Regions from separate parts of the Streptococcus sp. 9.1 genome, predicted to be linked through region 1. Evidence: predicted binding sites of a transcription regulator. Region 1 holds the regulator's gene; the other holds the start of a gene.

Region 1 (10,313 bases):
CTACATCGTTGACCCACACAAAGAACAAATCGCTGTTAAAGAAGCTAAAAAACTTGGTATCCCAGTTGTAGCGATGGTTGATACAAACGCTGATCCAGATGAGATCGATGTAATCATCCCAGCTAACGATGACGCTATCCGTGCCGTTAAATTGATCACTTCAAAAATGGCTGATGCTATCATCGAAGGTAACCAAGGTGAAGATGCTTCTGCAGATTTCCAAGAAGCAGCTGCAGCTGATTCAATCGAAGAAATCGTTGAAGTTGTCGAAGGTGACAACAACTAATCTTTAAGATTGGTTAGGGCTATATGCCCACTGTAAGATACGACAAACACCTAAGGGGCGGGGCTCAGCCCTGCCCCTTAGTTTGATAAAATAAATTTGGAGAAAAACAAAATGGCAGAAATTACAGCTAAACTTGTTAAAGAATTGCGTGAAAAATCTGGTGCTGGTGTCATGGACGCTAAAAAAGCATTGGTTGAAGTTGAAGGTGATATCGAAAAAGCGATTGAATTGCTTCGCGAAAAAGGTATGGCTAAAGCAGCTAAGAAAGCTGACCGTGTTGCAGCTGAAGGTTTGACTGGTGTTTACGTTAACGGTAACGTTGCAGCAGTTGTTGAAGTTAACGCTGAAACTGACTTCGTTGCGAAAAACGCTCAATTCGTTGAGTTGGTAAACGAAACAGCTAAAGTAATTGCTGAAGGTAAACCAGCTAACAACGAAGAAGCACTTGCATTGACTATGCCTTCAGGTGAAACTCTTGAAGCTGCATACGTAACTGCTACAGCTACTATCGGTGAAAAGATTTCATTCCGTCGTTTTGCAGTTGTTGAGAAAACTGATGCCCAACACTTCGGAGCTTACCAACACAACGGTGGACGTATCGGTGTTGTTTCAGTTATCGAAGGTGGAGATGATGCTCTTGCAAAACAAATCTCAATGCACATCGCAGCGATGAAACCAACTGTTCTTTCATACACTGAATTGGATGAACAATTTGTTAAAGATGAATTGGCACAACTTAACCACGCTATCGATCAAGATAACGAAAGCCGTGCAATGGTTAACAAACCAGCTCTTCCACACCTTAAATATGGTTCTAAAGCTCAATTGACTGATGCTGTTCTTGCTCAAGCTGAAGAAGATATCAAAGCTGAGTTGGCTGCTGAAGGTAAACCAGAAAAAATCTGGGATAAAATCATCCCAGGTAAAATGGACCGCTTCTTGCTTGACAACACTAAAGTTGACCAAGCTTACACTCTTCTTGCTCAAGTTTACATCATGGACGACAGCAAAACAGTTGAAGCTTACCTTGAATCAGTAAACGCTTCAGTAGTAGAATTCGTTCGCTTTGAAGTTGGTGAAGGTATCGAAAAAGCATCTAACGACTTTGAATCAGAAGTTGCAGCTACAATGGCAGCAGCACTTAACAACTAATTCTAGTTGCTAGATAAAAAGAAAGAAGTTACGTAAATGAATCGTAGCTTCTTTTTTGTTGCTATTAAAAAACGTCTGAGCATGCCCCAGACGTTAACAAAGTAATTAATGAGCGAAGGTATTTACACCAAGTAGAAGAGAGAGTGTTCCCATGATGATACCTGCAAGGATAACCCCCAGCATAACGGCAATAACACTACGTTTAAAGTCCCAATCTAGGATAGATGCTGCTAGGGTACCAGTCCAGGCTCCTGTTCCTGGAAGTGGAATTCCCACAAAAAGGAGGAGGGCCCAGAAGACCCCCTTATCTCCGGCAGCTTTTTCAAGTTTTTGCCCACCACTGTGACCTTTTTTAAGACACCAGGTGAAGAAGCCACCAATTAGAGGTTTGTCTGCCCCCCATTCGAGAACACGGCGGGCGAAGAAGAAGATAATTGGAACTGGAATCATGTTCCCAATAACACAAAGAATAAGGGCTTGCCACCAAGGGATACCTGAGGCGATAGCAACAGGAACGGCTCCACGGAGCTCAACCAAGGGAATCATAGAGATTAAGAGTGCAATGATGTATTTCATGAGTAACCTTTCATAGGGGAATAAAATAAGAGATAAGACTCAAAATGACATGAGCTTTATCGAGAGTGATAAGACTAATACTACTGCGAAAGTGCTAAAAAGTACTTGTTGGATTAGGTGGGTCTCAGCCTATCAAAGTAGATAGAAAATTTGAATCAAACACCTTAAGTTACCTAATATTTCAGTCTTATTTATTGTATCTTATATGGTCTCTAATGACAACTTTAAAAAGCTTTTTGAGGGTATAGTTTCCCATGAGCTGACATTTTTGGTATAATAATAGTCAGTTATAGTCAAATTAGACTGGAGGAATTAAGATGGCAAGAAATACATCAGATAGTATAGAAGAATATATTAAAGAATTGCTGGGCCAGTCTGGAATTGCTGAGATTCAACGCTCGAACTTAGCAGATACTTTTCAAGTTGTACCGAGTCAGATTAACTATGTTATTAAGACTCGTTTTACAGAAAGTCGTGGTTATATTGTTGAGAGTAAACGTGGAGGTGGCGGTTATATTCGTATCGTCAAGGTCAGATTCTCCGACAAGCACCACATGATTAATGATTTGCTTCAGAACTTGGCGGATCAGCTCAGCGAGCAGGTATTTACAGACTTGATTCAGTTGCTTTTTGATGAAAAAATCATCACTGAACGTGAGGGAAATTTGATTTTAGCAACTGCTAGTGATGATGTTTTAGGCGAAGATGCGGCTGCTATTCGTTCGCGTATTCTACGCTCGCTATTACTTAGATTGGATAGAAAAGGAAATTAGATGACGACATATTCAAGAAAAATGCAGGCCATTTTCCATCGTGCTCAGCTTGAGGCAGAGCGTTTTGGAAGTCCTTTCTTGGAGACTTGGCATGTGCTTCTGGCTATGGTTGAGGTTCCAGGATCTGTAGCCTACCTAACATTTACTGATTTTGAGGACCGTATTCGTGCGGAAGAGATTGAGACCGCTGCTGTACTAGCGATGGAGAAAAGTCCAAAAGACTTGTCTGAATCAGATATTATCGATTTACGTGCACAGTCACATGCTTTAGGGGCTATGTTGCAAGAGGCAGAGGGAATTGCTAGTGTAACTGGTGCTGTAGAGGTAGGGTCTGAACATGTATTGATGGCCTTTCTCCTTCATAAGGATTTGATGGTTTGTCGTCTCCTTGAAGTTGCTGGTTTTCAATATAAGGATGACAGCGATAAGCCTCGCATTATCGATTTACGACGTTCTTTGGAGCGTTACGCAGGTCTTAGTAAGCAAGATTTGAAGGCCATTCACGACCTTCGTAAGCCTAAAAAGTCAAAGGCATCAGGTAATTTTGCTAATATGATGCAGCCTCCTCAATCTTCTACTGGGGAACTGTCAGATTACACAAAAGACTTAACGGCAGTAGCCGAGTCAGGTGCTCTTGATTCTGTTATTGGACGTGAGAAAGAAATTTCACGCATGATTCAGGTTTTGAGTCGTAAAACGAAGAATAACCCAGTTCTTGTGGGTGAAGCAGGTGTTGGTAAGACGGCACTTGCGCTTGGCTTGGCACAGCGTATTGCTTCAGGCGAAGTACCTTTTGAGTTGGCTGATATGCGTATCTTAGAGCTTGATATGATGAGTGTGGTTGCAGGAACACGTTTCCGTGGCGATTTCGAAGAACGTATGAATCAGATCATTGATGAGATTGAAGCTGATGGAAAAATCATTCTCTTTATTGACGAATTGCATACGATTATCGGTTCTGGTTCAGGTATTGATAGTACCTTAGATGCGGCGAATATTTTGAAACCCGCTCTAGCACGTGGAACCCTTCATATGGTTGGAGCAACTACTCAAGCTGAGTACCAGAAGCATATTGAGAAAGATGCAGCTCTTTCTCGCCGTTTTGCTAAGATTACAATCGAGGAGCCAAGTGTAGCTGAGGCGATTGATATTCTAAAAGGCCTACGGTCGTCTTATGAAGACTATCATCGTGTAACGATTACTGATGAGGCGGTTGAGACAGCAGTCAAGGCAGCCCACCGTTATTTGACGAGTAAAAACTTACCTGACTCTGCCATTGACCTTTTAGATGAAGCGAGTGCAACTGTTCAAGGTCGTATCAAAAAAGAAGCCAAACTTGAAATAACGCCTTTGGACGAAGCGCTTCTATCTGGTGATATGAAGGCTGCTGTTAAACAATATAAGGCTAGCCAAAAAGCAAAATTACCAAAACCTGCCTTGGTAGATGCAGATCAGATTATGCAAACCCTTAGTCGTCTATCAGGTATTCCTGTTGAGAAGATGACTCAGGCAGATAGCAAGCGTTACTTGAATCTGGAAGCAGAGCTTCACAAACGTGTTATTGGTCAAGACGAAGCAGTTTCAGCGATTAGTCGTGCTATTCGTCGTAACCAGTCAGGTATTCGTACTGGCAAACGTCCGATTGGTTCCTTCATGTTCCTTGGACCTACTGGTGTTGGTAAGACAGAATTGGCCAAGGCTTTGGCGGAGGTTCTCTTTGATGATGAGTCAGCTTTGCTTCGCTTTGACATGTCAGAATACATGGAAAAATTTGCGGCTAGCCGCCTTAACGGTGCTCCTCCAGGTTATGTTGGATATGATGAGGGTGGTGAGTTAACAGAAAAAGTTCGTAACAAGCCTTACTCAGTTCTTCTTTTTGACGAGGTAGAAAAGGCTCACCCAGACATTTTCAACATTCTCTTACAGGTTTTGGATGATGGTGTCTTGACGGATAGTCGAGGTCGTAAAGTCGACTTCTCAAATACCATTATCATAATGACTTCGAACTTGGGGGCGACTGCTCTTCGCGATGATAAGACTGTTGGTTTTGGTGCTCGAGACATTTCTCATAATCATCAAGCTATGCAGTCACGTATCATGGAAGAGCTTAAGAAGGCCTACCGTCCAGAGTTTATCAACCGTATTGATGAGAAGGTTGTCTTCCATAGCTTAGAGGAAGAACAGCTTCGTGAGATTGTCAAAATTATGGTAAAACCGTTGGTTTCAGCTTTGGCTGAAAAAGGGATTGACTTGAAATTCCAACCAGCTGCCCTCAAGCATTTGGCTAAAGATGGCTATGATGTTGAGATGGGTGCTCGTCCATTACGTCGCACGATTCAAACTCAGGTTGAGGATAAGTTATCTGAGCTCTTACTAGGCGGCCAAGTAGTGAGTGGACAAACCCTTAAGATTGGTTGTTCGAAAGATAAATTAACCTTTACAGTAGTGTAAAGATTAAACAAAAAGACAGATTACAGGTGTAGTTTGTCTTTTTGTTTGTGTCAACAGGAGTCAAGGTAGAGTCAATCTTTCTGTAAAGTTGGGTAAAAGAAAAAGCCGAGCAAGGCTCGACTATAAGGTTTAGAGTTTTTCGTTGACAAAGGTGACAAAGTGATTCCACCAGACCTTGAGGAAGAAGCTTTTCTTAACTTCTTTACCAGCAACCAGTTCCATGCTAGGCATACCTTGGTTAGGTAGGTAACCTTCTCCGACAAGTGACTTATCTTCAAAGGTAGCAGTTCCAACCTTGTCTCCTGGTTTGACAGGAGCTTGGACTTGATTTGTAGTAACTTTAATATGTTTACTATTGTTAGCATCTATTTTTTGGATGATATTAAAGTCAGACTTAGCGACGGCAGTGACTTGCTTAGATTTACCATCAATAACATGGGCTTGACTTTTACCGATAGCTTGTCCTTTTTTGGCAATGGTCTTGCTTTCCCAATGATAGACTACGTAGTTAAGTAGGTCATTGGTTGCAGTGAAACGGGCGTAGTCATCAGTATCGGTATTATCAGCATTCATAATGACTGTGATAATGCTCATGCCACTTTCATTTGAGTGGGCCACGAAGGAAGCACCGGCCAAATCGGTGGTACCTGTTTTTAGACCATCAACTCCCTTGCGGTAACTAGGTTGTCCCTTAAGCATGTAGTTGAAGGTTTTAAGTTTGTTGACACCATCAAAATCAGCCTCGGTTTTTTTAGTGATATCGAGAATTTCAGGATATTCTTTCACCACGTGTTGCGCAATGATAGCAACGTCCTTAGCACTCATGGTGTTTTCTTCGTCAGATTTAGAGCCTGGATAGATATTGTCACCTAAGTAGGAATTATTAAGACCAGAGGCATTGACAATCTTGGCATCAGTGATACCCCAATCTTTAAGTTGGGCTTTCATCATATCGACAAACTTGCTTTCGGTTCCACCGATTTCCTCAGCTAGAGCAATGGATGCACTATTGGCACTGGAAATAAGGGTTGCGTCAAGGAGCTGTTTAACAGTGTACTTACGGGCATCTAGTGGAATATTGGATACTCCGGCACTGACAGTTAGTTCAAAGGGATAGTCAGAAATCTCAACTTTGCTATTCCATTTGAGGTCTCCCTGATCTACCGCTTTATACACCATGTAGGCCGTTAGGAGCTTGGTAATAGAGCCAATCCCTGTAGAGGTAGTGGCATCTTTTTCGTATAAAATTTTGCCAGTAGTCGCTTCGACAGCGATGGCATGTTTGGCTGCGGCATCATATCCTTTTTTCTTATCTGCTGCAAAAGCAGGGGCTACGCTTCCCAGACAGAGTAAGAAGGTCATCATAAGCGTAATCAGTTTTTTCATGGTTTGTTCCTTCATGTGTTTTGGATATTTATTATACCACATTTTGAGAGGAACTTAAGGTGTTGAGAAGGGGCTTTTACTTACAAGACCAATTTTGAAGGCAAGATAAAACTACCTTTTGATAGCTAAAAGGTAGTTTTGTGTTTACTTGTTTCCTGTAAAGAAATTAACGATATGATTCCACCAAACTTTTAAGAAGAAACTTTTCTTGATAGATTGGTTGGCTGTTACAGAAACTTGAGGTGGCTCAGAGATGTAACCTGTCCCTACGAGATCCTTATCATCAAAAGTTGCAGTTCCGATAGTATCCCCTTTTTTGATAGGTGCCGTTATGGTTTTTGCTTTGATTTTAACAGCATCATTTTTACTATTTATTTTTTGAACGACCGTAAGGTCTGACTCGAGTTTAGCAGAGATGGTTTGGCTATCTCCGTCAGCCACCTTGATATCATTTTTCTTGACGATTTGTCCTTTGGTGTTGAGGGTTTTGATTTCCCAGTTTTGTGTCACATAATCTAGCAACTCATTTGTGGCTGTGAATCTGGCAGCTTCATCTTCTCCGCCATTATCCGCATTCATAACAACGGTAATCAAGCTCATGCCATTTTCATTGGAGTGGGCTACGAAGGAAGCCCCTGCAAGTTCAGTTGTTCCAGTCTTGAGTCCATCAACGCCTTCACGGTAGTTGTCTTGACCTTCTAACATGTAGTTGTGCGTCGTTAATTTGTTGTCACCTTCGAAATCAGTTTCGGTTTGCTTGGTGATTTCAAGTACCTGAGGATAGTCTTTGATGAGGTGGTCTGCAATAATGGCAACATCTAGAGCACTCATAGTATTTTCGTCATCTGCTTTAGAGCCAGGATAGCGGTTATCGCCTAGGTATTTATTATTTAGTCCTGAAGCGTTGTATAATTTAGCATCTGTAATGCCCCACTCTTTAAGTTGGGCTGTCATAGTGTCAACAAATGCACTCTCTGATCCTGAGATTTTTTCAGCTAGAGCAATAGCAGTACTGTTAGCGCTGGAAATGAGGGTGGCATCTAGGAGCTGTTTAACAGTGTATTTTCGGGAATCTAGTGGGACATTTGAAACTTCTGAATCAACGGTTAAGTTGAAAGGATAGTCTGAGATATCGACGTCAGTGTCCCAGGTAATTTTTCCTTGGTCAACTGCTTTATAGACCATGTAGGCTGTTAGGATTTTAGTCATTGAAGCCACACCGTCAGGAGTAGTGGCGTCCTTTTCATAGAGGACTTTCCCTGTAGTTGCTTCGACAGCAATCGCATGTTTAGCGGAAACATTGAAGTCATCTGTCTGTTCTTGTGCTAGAGCAGGTGTTACTAGGCCTAGTAAGATTAAGGCAATCATAATGATGTGTTGTAATTTTTTCATAGTCATTCCTTTGTCTCTCATAAGTGTTTATTATATCACAAAACGACTTAAATATCTGAGAGAAAGGGAGACTTGGGTGCTAACTTATGCCGGAGCTCTGCCATTTTTGACTATATTATGGTAAAATGAAAGTTATATCAAATGAATGACATAAAGTTGACCGGTTCGTTTTTGTAAGGGCTGGTCATGGATAAAAAGAGGGATCAAACATGGCTAAACAAACTTTTGAGATGACCTTTGCAGGACGCCCGCTTGTCGTTGAAGTTGGGCAGGTAGCCAAGCAGGCTAATGGTGCTGTCGTCGTGCGTTATGGAGATACAACGGTATTATCAACAGCTGTTATGTCTAAAAAGATGGCAACGGCAGATTTCTTTCCTTTACAGGTTAATTATGAGGAAAAAATGTATGCAGCTGGCAAGTTCCCGGGGGGCTTTAACAAGCGTGAGGGTCGCCCTTCAACAGATGCCACGTTGACTGCTCGCCTCATTGATCGTCCTATTCGTCCTATGTTTGCGGAGGGCTTTCGTAACGAAGTTCAGGTCATTAACACGGTTCTCTCTTATGATGAGAATGCTAGTGCTCCGATGGCGGCTATGTTTGGGAGTTCTTTAGCTCTTTCTATCTCTGATATTCCTTTCAATGGTCCAATTGCTGGGGTTCAAGTAGCCTATGCTGCAGAAGATTTCATCATCAATCCAAGTGCAGCGGATAAGGAAGTTTCACTTTTAGATTTGACAGTGGCAGGTACCAAGGAAGCTATCAATATGGTAGAGTCAGGTGCCCAGGAATTGTCTGAGGATATTATGTTGCAAGCACTCTTGAAGGGGCATGAGGCCATTCAAGAGTTGGTTGATTTCCAAAATTATATCGTTGCAGCTGTTGGTAAGGAAAAGGCTGAGGTTGAACTTCTACAAGTTGATGCTGATTTGAAAGTCGAAATCGAAACAGCTTATTATGATCAGTTAGCGAAGGCTGTTCAGGTGGAAGAAAAACTGGCGCGTGAAGCAGCAACTCAGGCTGTAAAAGAAGAAGTCCTCGCTTCTTATCAAGAACGCTTTGCAGAAGATGAAGATAAGGAAACCATTCTGCGTGATGTGGCAGAAATTCTTGAGCAGATGGAACATGCTGAGGTGCGCCGTCTCATTACCGAGGATAAGGTTCGTCCAGATGGCCGTCGTGTGGATGAAATCCGTCCTTTGGACGCAGAGATTGACTTTCTTCCTAAGGTTCATGGTTCAGGTCTCTTTACACGTGGTCAAACTCAAGCCTTGTCAGTTTTGACTTTGGCACCTATGAGTGATACACAGCTTGTTGATGGTTTGGATCCAGAGTATAAGAAACGTTTCCTTCACCACTATAATTTCCCTCAGTATTCAGTGGGTGAGACAGGGCGTTACGGTGCACCAGGTCGACGTGAGATTGGTCACGGAGCCTTGGGTGAACGTGCCCTTGCTCAGGTTCTCCCAAGTGTTGAAGAGTTCCCTTATGCTATCCGTTTGGTAGCAGAAGTCTTGGAGTCAAATGGTTCTTCCTCACAAGCTTCTATTTGTGCAGGAACCTTGGCTCTTATGGCTGGTGGTGTACCGATTAAGGCACCTGTTGCAGGTATTGCCATGGGACTTATCTCAGATGGTACTAACTACACTGTCCTAACTGATATTCAAGGTTTGGAAGATCATTTTGGAGATATGGACTTTAAGGTGGCTGGGACACGTCAAGGAATTACAGCTCTTCAGATGGATATTAAGATTTCGGGTATTACACCGGCCATTCTCGAAGAGGCTTTGGCTCAGGCAAAGGTAGCTCGTTTTGAAATTCTTGATGTTATTGAGTCAGCAATCGCTGAGCCACGTCCAGAATTGGCACCAACAGCACCTAAGATTGATAGCATTCAGATTCCTGTTGACAAGATCAAGGTTGTCATCGGTAAAGGTGGCGAAACTATTGATAAGATTATCGCTGAAACTGGTGTCACTATTGATATCGATGAAGAAGGTCTTGTTCAGATTTTCTCTAGCGATCAGGATGCTATTAACCGTGCTAAAACTATCATCTCCGATCTTGTACGTGAAGCTAAGGTTGGAGAGGTTTACACTGTACCCGTTGTCCGTATTGAAAAGTTCGGTGCCTTCGTCCACCTTTTCAATAAGACAGATGCTCTCATCCACATCTCAGAACTAGCTTGGGAACGTACTGAGCATGTCGAAGATGTGGTTAAAGTTGGGGGTACGGTAACTGTTAAAATTATCAAAATCGATGAAAAAGGACGTATCGATGCCTCAATCAAGGCCTTGCTT
Region 2 (10,313 bases), on a different contig from region 1:
CATTCTACTGGTTTTGACTATACACGAACTAAAAATCCAACACGCGCAACAGTGGAAAAAACACTTGCAGCTATTGAAAAAGCAGATTATGCTATTGCGACAAGTTCAGGGATGAGCGCCATTGTTTTGGCCTTTGAAATTTTCCCAGTAGGTAGCAAGGTTGTAGCTGCGCGTGACCTTTACGGAGGCTCTTTCCGTTGGTTTAATGACAAGGAAAAAGAAGGTCGCTTCTTTTTTGAATACACTAATACCGAAGACGAGATGATTGCGGCCATCACTGATGATACTGATATTGTCTACATCGAAACACCAACAAATCCACTTATGATTGAGTTTGATATTGAAAAAGTGGCAAAAATTGCTCATGATAAGGGTGCAGTGGTTATTGTTGATAATACTTTCTATAGCCCAATCTATCAAACACCGATTACTCAAGGTGCTGATATCGTTGTACATTCAGCTACTAAATACCTATCAGGTCATAATGATGTTTTGGCTGGTGTTGTTGTGACTAGCAACCAAGAATTTTACGATAAACTTTATTATAACCTCAATACTACGGGTCCTACCTTATCACCATTTGATAGCTATATGCTCATGCGTGGTCTTAAGACCTTAAAACTTCGTATGGAGGCATCGACAGCTAATGCTCAAGAAGTTGTAGCTTTCTTAGAAAAGTCACCGGCTGTTAAGGAAGTTCTCTATCCAGGCAAGGGTGGGATGATTTCCTTCAAAGTGGCTGATCAAGACAAGATTCCAACCATTATCAATTCTCTAAAGGTCTTTACCTTTGCGGAGAGCCTAGGTGGTGTCGAAAGCTTGATTACCTACCCAACGACACAAACCCACGCAGATATTCCAAGTGATGTACGTGCTTCCTATGGTTTGACAGACGACTTGCTTCGTCTTTCAATTGGTATTGAAGCAGCACAAGATTTGATTGCTGACTTGGAAAATGCCCTTAGTCTTTAAGGAGTTATCTATGACACGTTATGATTTTACAACACAACCAAATCGCTTGAATCAAAACACCATGAAATGGCACGAAGCTGAAAGTAATCCAGAACTCCTTGAGCTTTGGGTTGCTGATATGGACTTCCTACCTGTTCCTGAGATTAGGGATGCAGTCATCAACTATGCTGAGACACATATTTTTGGTTATCCTTATCCAAGTGATGAGCTTTATCAGTCCATTATTAATTGGGAAAAAAATCAACATGGTTATGTCGTTGATAAAGAGAGTATTGTGCTTATTGAAGGTGTTGTCCCAGCCATTTCAACAGCTATTCAAGCCTTTACGAAAGAAGGCGATGCTGTTCTCATCAATACACCAGTTTATCCGCCTTTTGCTCGTTCTGTCCGTTTGAATAATCGTCAGTTGATTGAGAATAGTCTTGTTAAGGTTAATGGGCATTTTGAAATTGATTTTGAACAATTGGAACGTGATATCGTCGATAATGAGGTTAAACTTTATGTTTTCTGTAGCCCACATAACCCAGGTGGGCGTGTCTGGACTAAGGAAGAATTGACCAAGGTGGCAGACCTCTGCCAAAAACATGGTGTCCTTTTAGTATCTGATGAAATCCACCAAGATTTAGCCTTATATGGGAATAAGCATATCTCTATGAATACCATTTCAGATGCTTACAAGGACTTTACCTTGGTGCTTAGTTCGGCCACTAAAACCTTTAATATTGCTGGTACTAAAAATAGTTTTACTATCATTGAAAATGAAGCCTTACGTAAAGCCTTTAAACAAAAGCAATTGGCAAATAATCAACATGAAATTCCAACCATTGGTTTGATTACAACGCAAGCAGCTTTGACCTATGGGCAACCTTGGTTAGAGGAATTGAAGACTGTCTTTGAAACTAATATTGACCTTTTAACCAAGGAACTTAGTGAAAAGACTAATATCAAAGTCATGAAACCTGAGGGAACCTACTTGGTATGGCTTGATTTTTCAGCCTATGATCAAGATCATAATGAACTTGGACGCTTGCTTAAAGAAGAAGCCAAGGTAGTGCTAAATGACGGTATTACCTTTGGTTCCGAAGGAGAAAAACATTTCCGTTTTAACGTAGCTACACCGACTACTGTTGTTGCAGAAGGGGTGAAACGCCTCGTTTCTGTCTTTGGAAAATAAGAAAAGTGATGCAAATAGCATCACTTTTCTTATTCTTATGAGTGCACATCGTAGATTTTCAAGTTTAGTAGAAGGTCTTTCTGAGTGGAGAAGACCTTGACATCCTGTTTGCCAGAAGTATTAAACCTAGCTAGAGTGTAGGTTTGGCCATTTGGAAAGAAGATTTCCAAGCTACGATTGTCTGTAATAAGCGTTATAGTAATATTATCAGTTTCCTTATAGCGACTGTCAGCTTGATAACCTTGACCATTTCCCAAGAGTCCATCGTAATAGTAAGAAGAGGCAGTTTGGCTACCATCCATGCTGTTGTTCAGTTCAGCAGCATAAGCAGAGACCTGATAGGTACTACCTGTTATTTGGTAGCCGATTTTAACGTAATCAGAGCCTTGCCAGATATCAATGTAGATATAGCCTCCTTCTTTCTTAATATTTGAAAAATGCAGTTGGTAATATCCTGCACTATTTTTTCCAGCAAGATCAAGAAGGCCATTAGCATTCTGATTGTGACTTTTATCAATCCAAGGTTTTCTATTGTCACTGGTGAGTGGCCTTTGACTCGAAATGTTGCCGTTTTGATTTTTGAGGGTTAATTGTTCATTTTTATAGAGGGGGGCGGACTGAATAATACCGTCTTTATCCAGTTGTAGCTTTCTGGGTGTAGTGTAAAAACCAATAGTTTTTAGAAAATCACTCTTGGCCTCTTGGTCACTGTGAATGCCTGACGTGAAGTAGTTCCAATTACCAACCCAGCCAAGACTGATAAGGTTATGATTGCTTTCTTCGATTTGATTGCTTCCAGTGAAGTTAGCGCCATAATAGTCTGAGCCTTGATCTAAGCGTTTCGTTTCTGTGTCTGCAATAAATAAGCCGTTATCATCTAAATGCCCTACAGTATAGTAGGTTCCAGTTGTTTCACCTGAGGCTGTATCCTTAGCTCCAAAAAAGAGAACTTGCTTGTCCCGACCATCAGTTGTTGTCATTGTTTTTAGAACGGGACACTCGATAGGAGCGTTGTCCTGCCAGTTACGACCCTTAAAAAATGTTTCGGGTAGGATTTTGGAGTCTCCCTTGCTATCTGCTTTGGTCCAGTTGATACCATCTTGAGATTGATAAACACCTAAGGCGTCACCTTCAGCGATATACATGAGTAATTTGTCTTTGAAGTGGAAGACATAAGGATCGCGGAAATCTTTACCGTTATAGGATTGTTCCTTTGTCAATAAAGGTTTACCATCTTTTAAGGCTTTAGTAAAGCTAGCTCCCTTGTCGTTTGACTCACTAGCATAGATTGCCTGGCTTCCATCATCCATGAGCCCTGTAAAATAGGCGACAGGTTCTTCGTTTTGGATACCAGAAATCCCCTGACTATCTGTGACTACACTCCCTGTCCAAGCAGAATGCCATCCTTCTTTAGAGTCACCACCCTTTGCTGGTATAGCAGTCTCTTGTTTACTATAGGTGATAAAATCTTTAGTCGTTGTATGTGTCCAATCTTGACCGTTAGGTCCAAAAGGATCAGTAGCCCCATCTACAGAATGTAGAAAATAGATATCATAGTAGTTTCCTTCTTGATTCCACACAATAGTCTGTAGGTCGTTAGACCATCCTTTATGAGATGCTAGATGAAAGTTTTGACTCACAGAAGCTTTATTTGTTTTCGGGGAAGAATTGTTAACGCTCTCATTTTTTATTATAAAAACAAAAAATAAGATTAAAAAAATAAGAATAAAGATTAGAGGAGGATATTTTGATTCCATATAGTGATAATTCCTGATTAAATTGCTTTTTATATAGTTATTATTTTAACAAAAAAATAGTTTTTTACAAAAAATATCAATTTGTCATTAAAAAAAGATTGGAATTTAGATTAAAAAATGATAGAATAAAACATGTGAAAACCTAAAAGGAGAGTTTATATGGACAGTACAGTTAATTCACAGTCAAATACAGTAGCACCTAAGCAAGCAGAGTGCAAAAAGATGCGTTATAGCATCCGTAAGGTAGCCACAGTAGGGGCAACATCAGCACTCGTTGGTACCTTGGCATTTTTGGGTGCCACTCAGGTAAAAGCTGATCAAGTTACAGAAACAGTACCAGCTGTAGCTACTGCGACAGCAACACCAGAAACAAGCACAGCATCTCTAACGGTAGCCAGTGAAACAGCAACAAGTGTGGCAACTTCAGAAGCAGTTGAATCTTCAGTTGCACATTCAGAGGTTGCAACTACACCAGTTACAGAGACACAACCAAGCAACACAACTCCATCAGTAGTCGAAGAAAAGGCGTCTAGCACAGTAGTGACATCTTCATCAGATGCAACAACACCTTCAGCAACTGTTGCTGCGGTTTCTGCTCCAGCTCATACATCAGAGGCTGCAGTAGAGGCACCAACTTCAACAGCAAGCTCAGAAACAGCTGATACACACACTGAAGTAGCCCTTAAACCTACTGAAAACAGTGCTGCTAATGCAAACCTTAGCAAACTTAACGGTCGTATCAAGTCTATTGTTGAAGATAATATGACCTCAGATCAAATCGTTGCCTTGACTGAGGAAGAAATTAAAGCACTTAATAAAGTTGACTTTAGCGATGATGCTATCAAGGGTACAGGTACTAGCTTGACTTACCGTAACTTGAAAGATATCGTTGCTAGCTTCTTGAAGCAAGACAGCAAATTGGCAGTTCCTTACTTTAAAGCAGATACAATCATCAATATGCCTGCTTTCAACACTGTTGATGCCCAAACGATGAAAAAAGAAGAAATCGACGTTTGGGATTCTTGGCCAGTCCAAGATGCTGAGTCAGGTGTAGTAAGCAACTGGAACGGTTATCAGTTGGTTATCTCAATGGCCGGTGCACCAAATAAAAACTCAAACCACATTTACTTGCTCTATAGTAAATACGGAGATAATGACTTTACACATTGGAAAAATGCGGGTCCAATCTTTGGTTATAATGCCCTTGAAGATGACCAACAATGGTCAGGTTCAGCGACGGTAAACTCTGACGGTAGTATCCAACTTTACTACACTAAGAATGATACTAGTGGCGGTAAATTGAACTGGCAACAATTGGCTAGTGCTACACTTAACCTAGCTGTTGAAAACGACGAAGTTGTTATTAAGTCAGTTGAAAATGACCACATTCTCTTTGGTGGGGATAACTATCATTATCAAAGTTATCCAAAATTCATGAGTACTTTCAACGACGACCACAACCACGATGGAAATCCAGACCGTACAGATAACTACTGTCTTCGTGACCCACACATCATTGAAGATAACGGTAGTCGCTACCTTATTTTCGAATCAAATACAGGTGACGAAAACTACCAAGGCGAAAAACAAATCTACAACTGGTCAAACTATGGAGGAGATGACGCATTTAACCTTAAGTCATTCCTCAATATTGTCAATAATAAACACCTTTATAACCTTGCTTCATGGGCAAATGGTTCTATTGGTATCTTGAAACTTGACGACAACGAGAAAAATCCATCTGTAGCTGAACTTTATACACCACTTGTTACTAGCCATATGGTTACTGATGAAGTAGAACGTCCAAGTGTTGTTAAGATGGGTGGCAAGTATTACCTCTTCACTGCTTCACGTATCAACAAATCTACGGATGCTGAAGGTACTGTAGCAGCGCGTGAAGCTGTCGGTGATGACGTTGTCATGCTTGGATTCGTATCAGACAGCCTCCGTGGGAAATACCGTCCACTTAACGGCTCAGGTGTGGTCTTGACAGCCTCTGTTCCAGCTGACTGGCGTACATCTACCTATTCTTACTATGCGGTTCCTGTTGAAGGATCATCAGATACTCTCTTGGTTACTTCTTACATGACTAACCGCGGTGGTATTGCTGGTGCTGAGAATAAATCAACATGGGCTCCAAGCTTCCTCATCAAGATGAATGCAGATGATACTACAGAAGTTCTTCCTAAGATGACCAACCAAGGGGACTGGATTTGGGATAAATCTAGTGAAAGCTTGGTACACGTGGCCGATCAAAACAGTGCTAAATTGCCAAATGAGGACTATAACGTAGATTATTATGCAGTGTCAGATTATGGTCTTAAACCACATACTTATCCTACAGTTGATGGTTCACCGGGCGTTTCTGAAGCTCGCGGTGTCTTAACTGTAACTGTTAAAGATGGTGAAGACAAGAAATCAGATAAATCAGAAACACCAGTAAATCCAACAGAAGGTAATCATTCTGTTGATGATAAGTCTAACAAACCAGATACACCTTCTAAACCAGCAGACAATAATCAACCATCAACTAATAAAGAAGATAAACCAGCAACGCCGACGAATCCAGATTCTCCAGTTCGTAATCCGTTCCCTTATTTCACAGACCGCCCATCTAATGATAATAATTCATCAGATGATCATCATGTAGAGGTTCCTGCGAAACCTTCAACAGAGAGTTCTGTGGGTGACCGTCGTCCAGTAGCTCAAGCTACAGAGATTGCGTCACCAGTACCAGAGGCTATTGTAGCAACTGGACCAACTGTTTCAACGACTCCTGTTAAAGAAGAGTCTGTCACTGAAACAGAAGCTCCAAAACCAGCTAAGTCTGAAGAGGAAGTTCAGTCTCACGGAGTCGCTAAAGCTGATGAAGTAACTAAGTCTGATGAGTCAAGTAAAGACAACAATACTAAAGTTGCTGCCAAACTTGCTACGACTCCTAAGACACCAAGTGATTCAGAAGGTTCAAAGAGCAACATTCTTTCAATCTTGGCGACTATCTTTGCAGCAATTGCAAGTCTAGCTCTTCTTGGCTATGGTTTGGTCACAGGAAAGATTCATTTGCCTAAAAAATAATCCTTTTCAAAAACGTTTGCAGTAAAGCAAGCGTTTTTTTTGCCTTTTTGATATAATGGAGTGAATATAAAGCAAAGGAAGAAACTATTATGGGTAAATTTCAAGTTATTTCACATCCACTGATTCAACATAAACTTTCAATCCTCCGTCGTGAGGATACTTCTACTAAGGACTTCCGTGAGCTAGTTAATGAAATTGCTATGCTCATGGGTTACGAAGTGTCTCGTGACCTTCCTCTCGAAGAGGTTGAAATTCAAACACCAATTACTAAAACTGTACAAAAACAACTTTCTGGTAAGAAATTGGCGATTGTTCCAATTCTTCGTGCGGGTATTGGTATGGTCGATGGTTTCCTTAGCCTTGTACCAGCAGCTAAAGTTGGTCATATTGGTATGTATCGTGACGAGGAAACTCTTGAGCCAGTTGAGTACTTAGTTAAATTACCAGAAGACATTGATCAACGTCAGATCTTTGTAGTAGATCCAATGCTTGCGACTGGTGGTTCAGCAATCTTGGCAGTAGACTCACTTAAAAAACGTGGTGCAGCTAATATCAAGTTTGTTTGCTTGGTTGCAGCACCAGAAGGTGTCAAAAAATTGCAAGATGCTCACCCAGATATTGATATCTACACAGCATCATTGGATGAGAAACTTAATGAAAACGGTTATATTGTTCCAGGTCTTGGAGATGCAGGTGACCGTCTCTTTGGTACAAAATAAGTTGAAAAGGGAAAATTTCCCTTTTTTTACTAGATTAATAAGTTTTAAGTGAAATTGTTATAGAAGAGTTTAGCACTCTTTTAGAAAGAGTGCTAAGAATGATGTTTTTTATTTGACCTAATTTGACTAAAATCATATAATAGCATCAAGACAATATTAAAAGGAGGATTCATATGATTCCTGTAGTAATTGAACAAACATCACGCGGTGAGCGTTCTTATGATATTTACTCGCGTTTGCTCAAGGATCGTATCATCATGTTAACAGGTCCTGTTGAAGATAATATGGCAAACTCAATTATCGCCCAACTCTTGTTCTTGGATGCTCAAGACAATACAAAAGATATCTATCTTTATGTTAATACACCAGGTGGATCCGTTTCGGCAGGTCTTGCCATTGTTGATACAATGAACTTCATCAAGTCTGATGTTCAGACTATCGTTATGGGGATGGCAGCATCTATGGGAACAATTATCGCTTCAAGCGGTACCAAAGGTAAACGTTTCATGTTGCCAAATGCAGAGTACATGATTCACCAACCAATGGGTGGTACTGGTGGCGGTACGCAACAAACAGACATGGCTATCGCAGCTGAACACTTGCTCAAGACACGTAATAACTTGGAGCAAATCTTAGCAGATAATTCTGGACAACCAATTGAAAAGGTTCATGTAGACGCTGAACGTGACAATTGGATGAGTGCTCAAGAAACGCTTGAATATGGTTTCATCGATGAAATCATGGCTAATAACCAATTAAAATAAACTGAGCTTGTCTTAAACAAAAGTCAGATGCAAATCGGTTGTATAAGGACCGTTTCATCTGGCTTTTTGTGTTATAATAGAAAACATGTTAATAATCAATGAGGAGTTGCTTGCGATTGATCAAGCTATAGAGTGTCTTGTTTCGTGTTTTATAAAGCTACCTGAGATAGAGAATTACCGTTTAAAACGCCAGAAATTCGAAAATGACAGAGAACTTCAAGAGCAACTCTTTGCATTTCAAGAATTAAAAGATAGCTATGATGCTGCTAAGGCGTATGAGGCTTTTAGACCAGATGTGAGAGAGTTGAAACGTCAGGTTTTGCGAATGAAGCGCCAAATTGATTTAAACGAGGTGGTTATTGGCTATCGTCGGGCAGAGTTCGATTTACAGACCATTTTAGCCAATCTTGGTGAGGAGATTGCCCAAGCTGTTTCAGACCAGATTTTTATTGATACTGGGCTACCTCTTGCCCCTCATAAACCACATCATAAAAAGGGAGACACTAACATAAAGGAGAAGATGAGTCATGATTAAGCGTCAAGGCATTATTGTTTATTTATACTACAATAGAGACTTACGTAAAATTGCCAAGTTTGGGGATGTTGTCTACCATTCTTATAAGATGCGTTATGTGCACCTTTATGTAGATGAGGACAAGGTCGAGGATATTTTGAAAGAGCTCGATGGAATGAAAGCAGTGAAAAAAGTTCTGCCTTCTTACTATTCTGATATTGATATGGACTTTGTAGGTAGTCTGGAACGTTACGACACCTCAGTCCCTGAACCGTTTAAGAACTTTTCTCTTTAATAAGAGAAAAGTTTTTTTCTTTTTAAAGAGTTATTCTTAAAGTAATGGAAACGATTACTGCCGCTAAAGCTTAGTTATGTGTAGTTGACAATTGTCTGATAATTCTGTAAGCTATAAGGTGGACTTTTTTAAGAAAATATTAAGGAGAAATCTTATGTCTAAAAAGATCACACTTATTGTGTTAGCCTTTTTTGCTTCCATTTTCTTGGTTGCCTGTGGCAAGTCACCAGATGTGACTGCTAATGCCAATGGTACTAAGATTGGCGATACCATCAAAATTGGTGTTAACATGGAGTTGACAGGTGCCGTTGCAGCCTATGGTAAGGCGGAGCAGAATGGTATTAAGTTGGCTGTTGACGAAATTAACAAAGCTGGTGGCGTCGATGGCAAAAAGCTTGAGCTTGTCACAAAAGATAATAAATCTGAAAATGCTGAAGCTTCAACATCTTCAACGAACTTGGCTATTCAGAGTAATGTAAATGCTATCGTTGGTCCAGCGACATCAGGTGCTGTTGCTGCGGCTAGCCTCGTATCACAAAAAACAGGGGTTCCTTTGCTGACACCTTCAGGTACGCAGGATGACCTTACGGTAGATGCTAATGGTACGAAGAAATTCGTTTTCCGTACAACCTTCAAGGATAGTTACCAAGGTAAAGTTTTGGCAGCTTATTCTTACAATAATTTGAATGCTAAGAAAGTAGTTCTCTACTATGATAATGCTTCAGATTATGCCAAAGGTATTGCGGATGAATTCAAGCGTGAATATAAAGGTCAAATCGTTACTGAAGCTACCTTTGCTTCAGGGGACAAGGACTATCAGTCAGCCTTGACAAAATTTAAAGACCTTGATTATGATGCTATTGTAATGCCAGGTTACTATACTGAGACTGGTATTATCACTAAACAAGCACGTGACCTTGGAATTGATAAACCAATCCTTGGACCTGACGGATTTAGTGATGCGAAATTTACTGAGCTTGCAGGTAAAAAGAATGCGTCAAACGTCTACTATGTATCAGGATATTCAACAAATGTTGCTCTTT

What was found. The regulator CtsR, encoded in region 1, represses protease genes until heat stress. The targets are predictions, from matches to a motif close to TTGGTCAAAAAAGGTCAAANA.
Region 2: H7T93_RS03160 (ATP-dependent Clp protease proteolytic subunit) is a predicted target of CtsR. The motif match lies at 7,807-7,827, and genes of this name have one in related genera.

Annotation. Positions count from the first base shown of each region.
Region 1 is NZ_JACLQS010000010.1:16,895-27,207, forward strand. It holds gene rpsB (30S ribosomal protein S2) at 1-286, shown strand, start outside; gene tsf (translation elongation factor Ts) at 398-1,438, shown strand; gene H7T93_RS07405 (COG2426 family protein) at 1,544-2,014, opposite strand; gene H7T93_RS07410 (CtsR family transcriptional regulator) at 2,332-2,787, shown strand; gene H7T93_RS07415 (ATP-dependent Clp protease ATP-binding subunit) at 2,788-5,238, shown strand; gene pbp3 (D-alanyl-D-alanine carboxypeptidase PBP3) at 5,368-6,624, opposite strand; gene pbp3 (D-alanyl-D-alanine carboxypeptidase PBP3) at 6,769-8,016, opposite strand; gene pnp (polyribonucleotide nucleotidyltransferase) at 8,226-10,313, shown strand, end outside.
Region 2 is NZ_JACLQS010000002.1:194,731-205,043, forward strand. It holds gene H7T93_RS03135 (cystathionine gamma-synthase) at 1-972, shown strand, start outside; gene H7T93_RS03140 (MalY/PatB family protein) at 983-2,146, shown strand; gene H7T93_RS03145 (GH32 C-terminal domain-containing protein) at 2,182-3,786, opposite strand; gene H7T93_RS03150 (glycoside hydrolase family 68 protein) at 4,063-6,978, shown strand; gene upp (uracil phosphoribosyltransferase) at 7,068-7,697, shown strand; gene H7T93_RS03160 (ATP-dependent Clp protease proteolytic subunit) at 7,871-8,461, shown strand; gene H7T93_RS03165 (YlbF family regulator) at 8,547-8,996, shown strand; gene H7T93_RS03170 (YlbG family protein) at 8,989-9,270, shown strand; gene H7T93_RS03175 (ABC transporter substrate-binding protein) at 9,425-10,313, shown strand, end outside.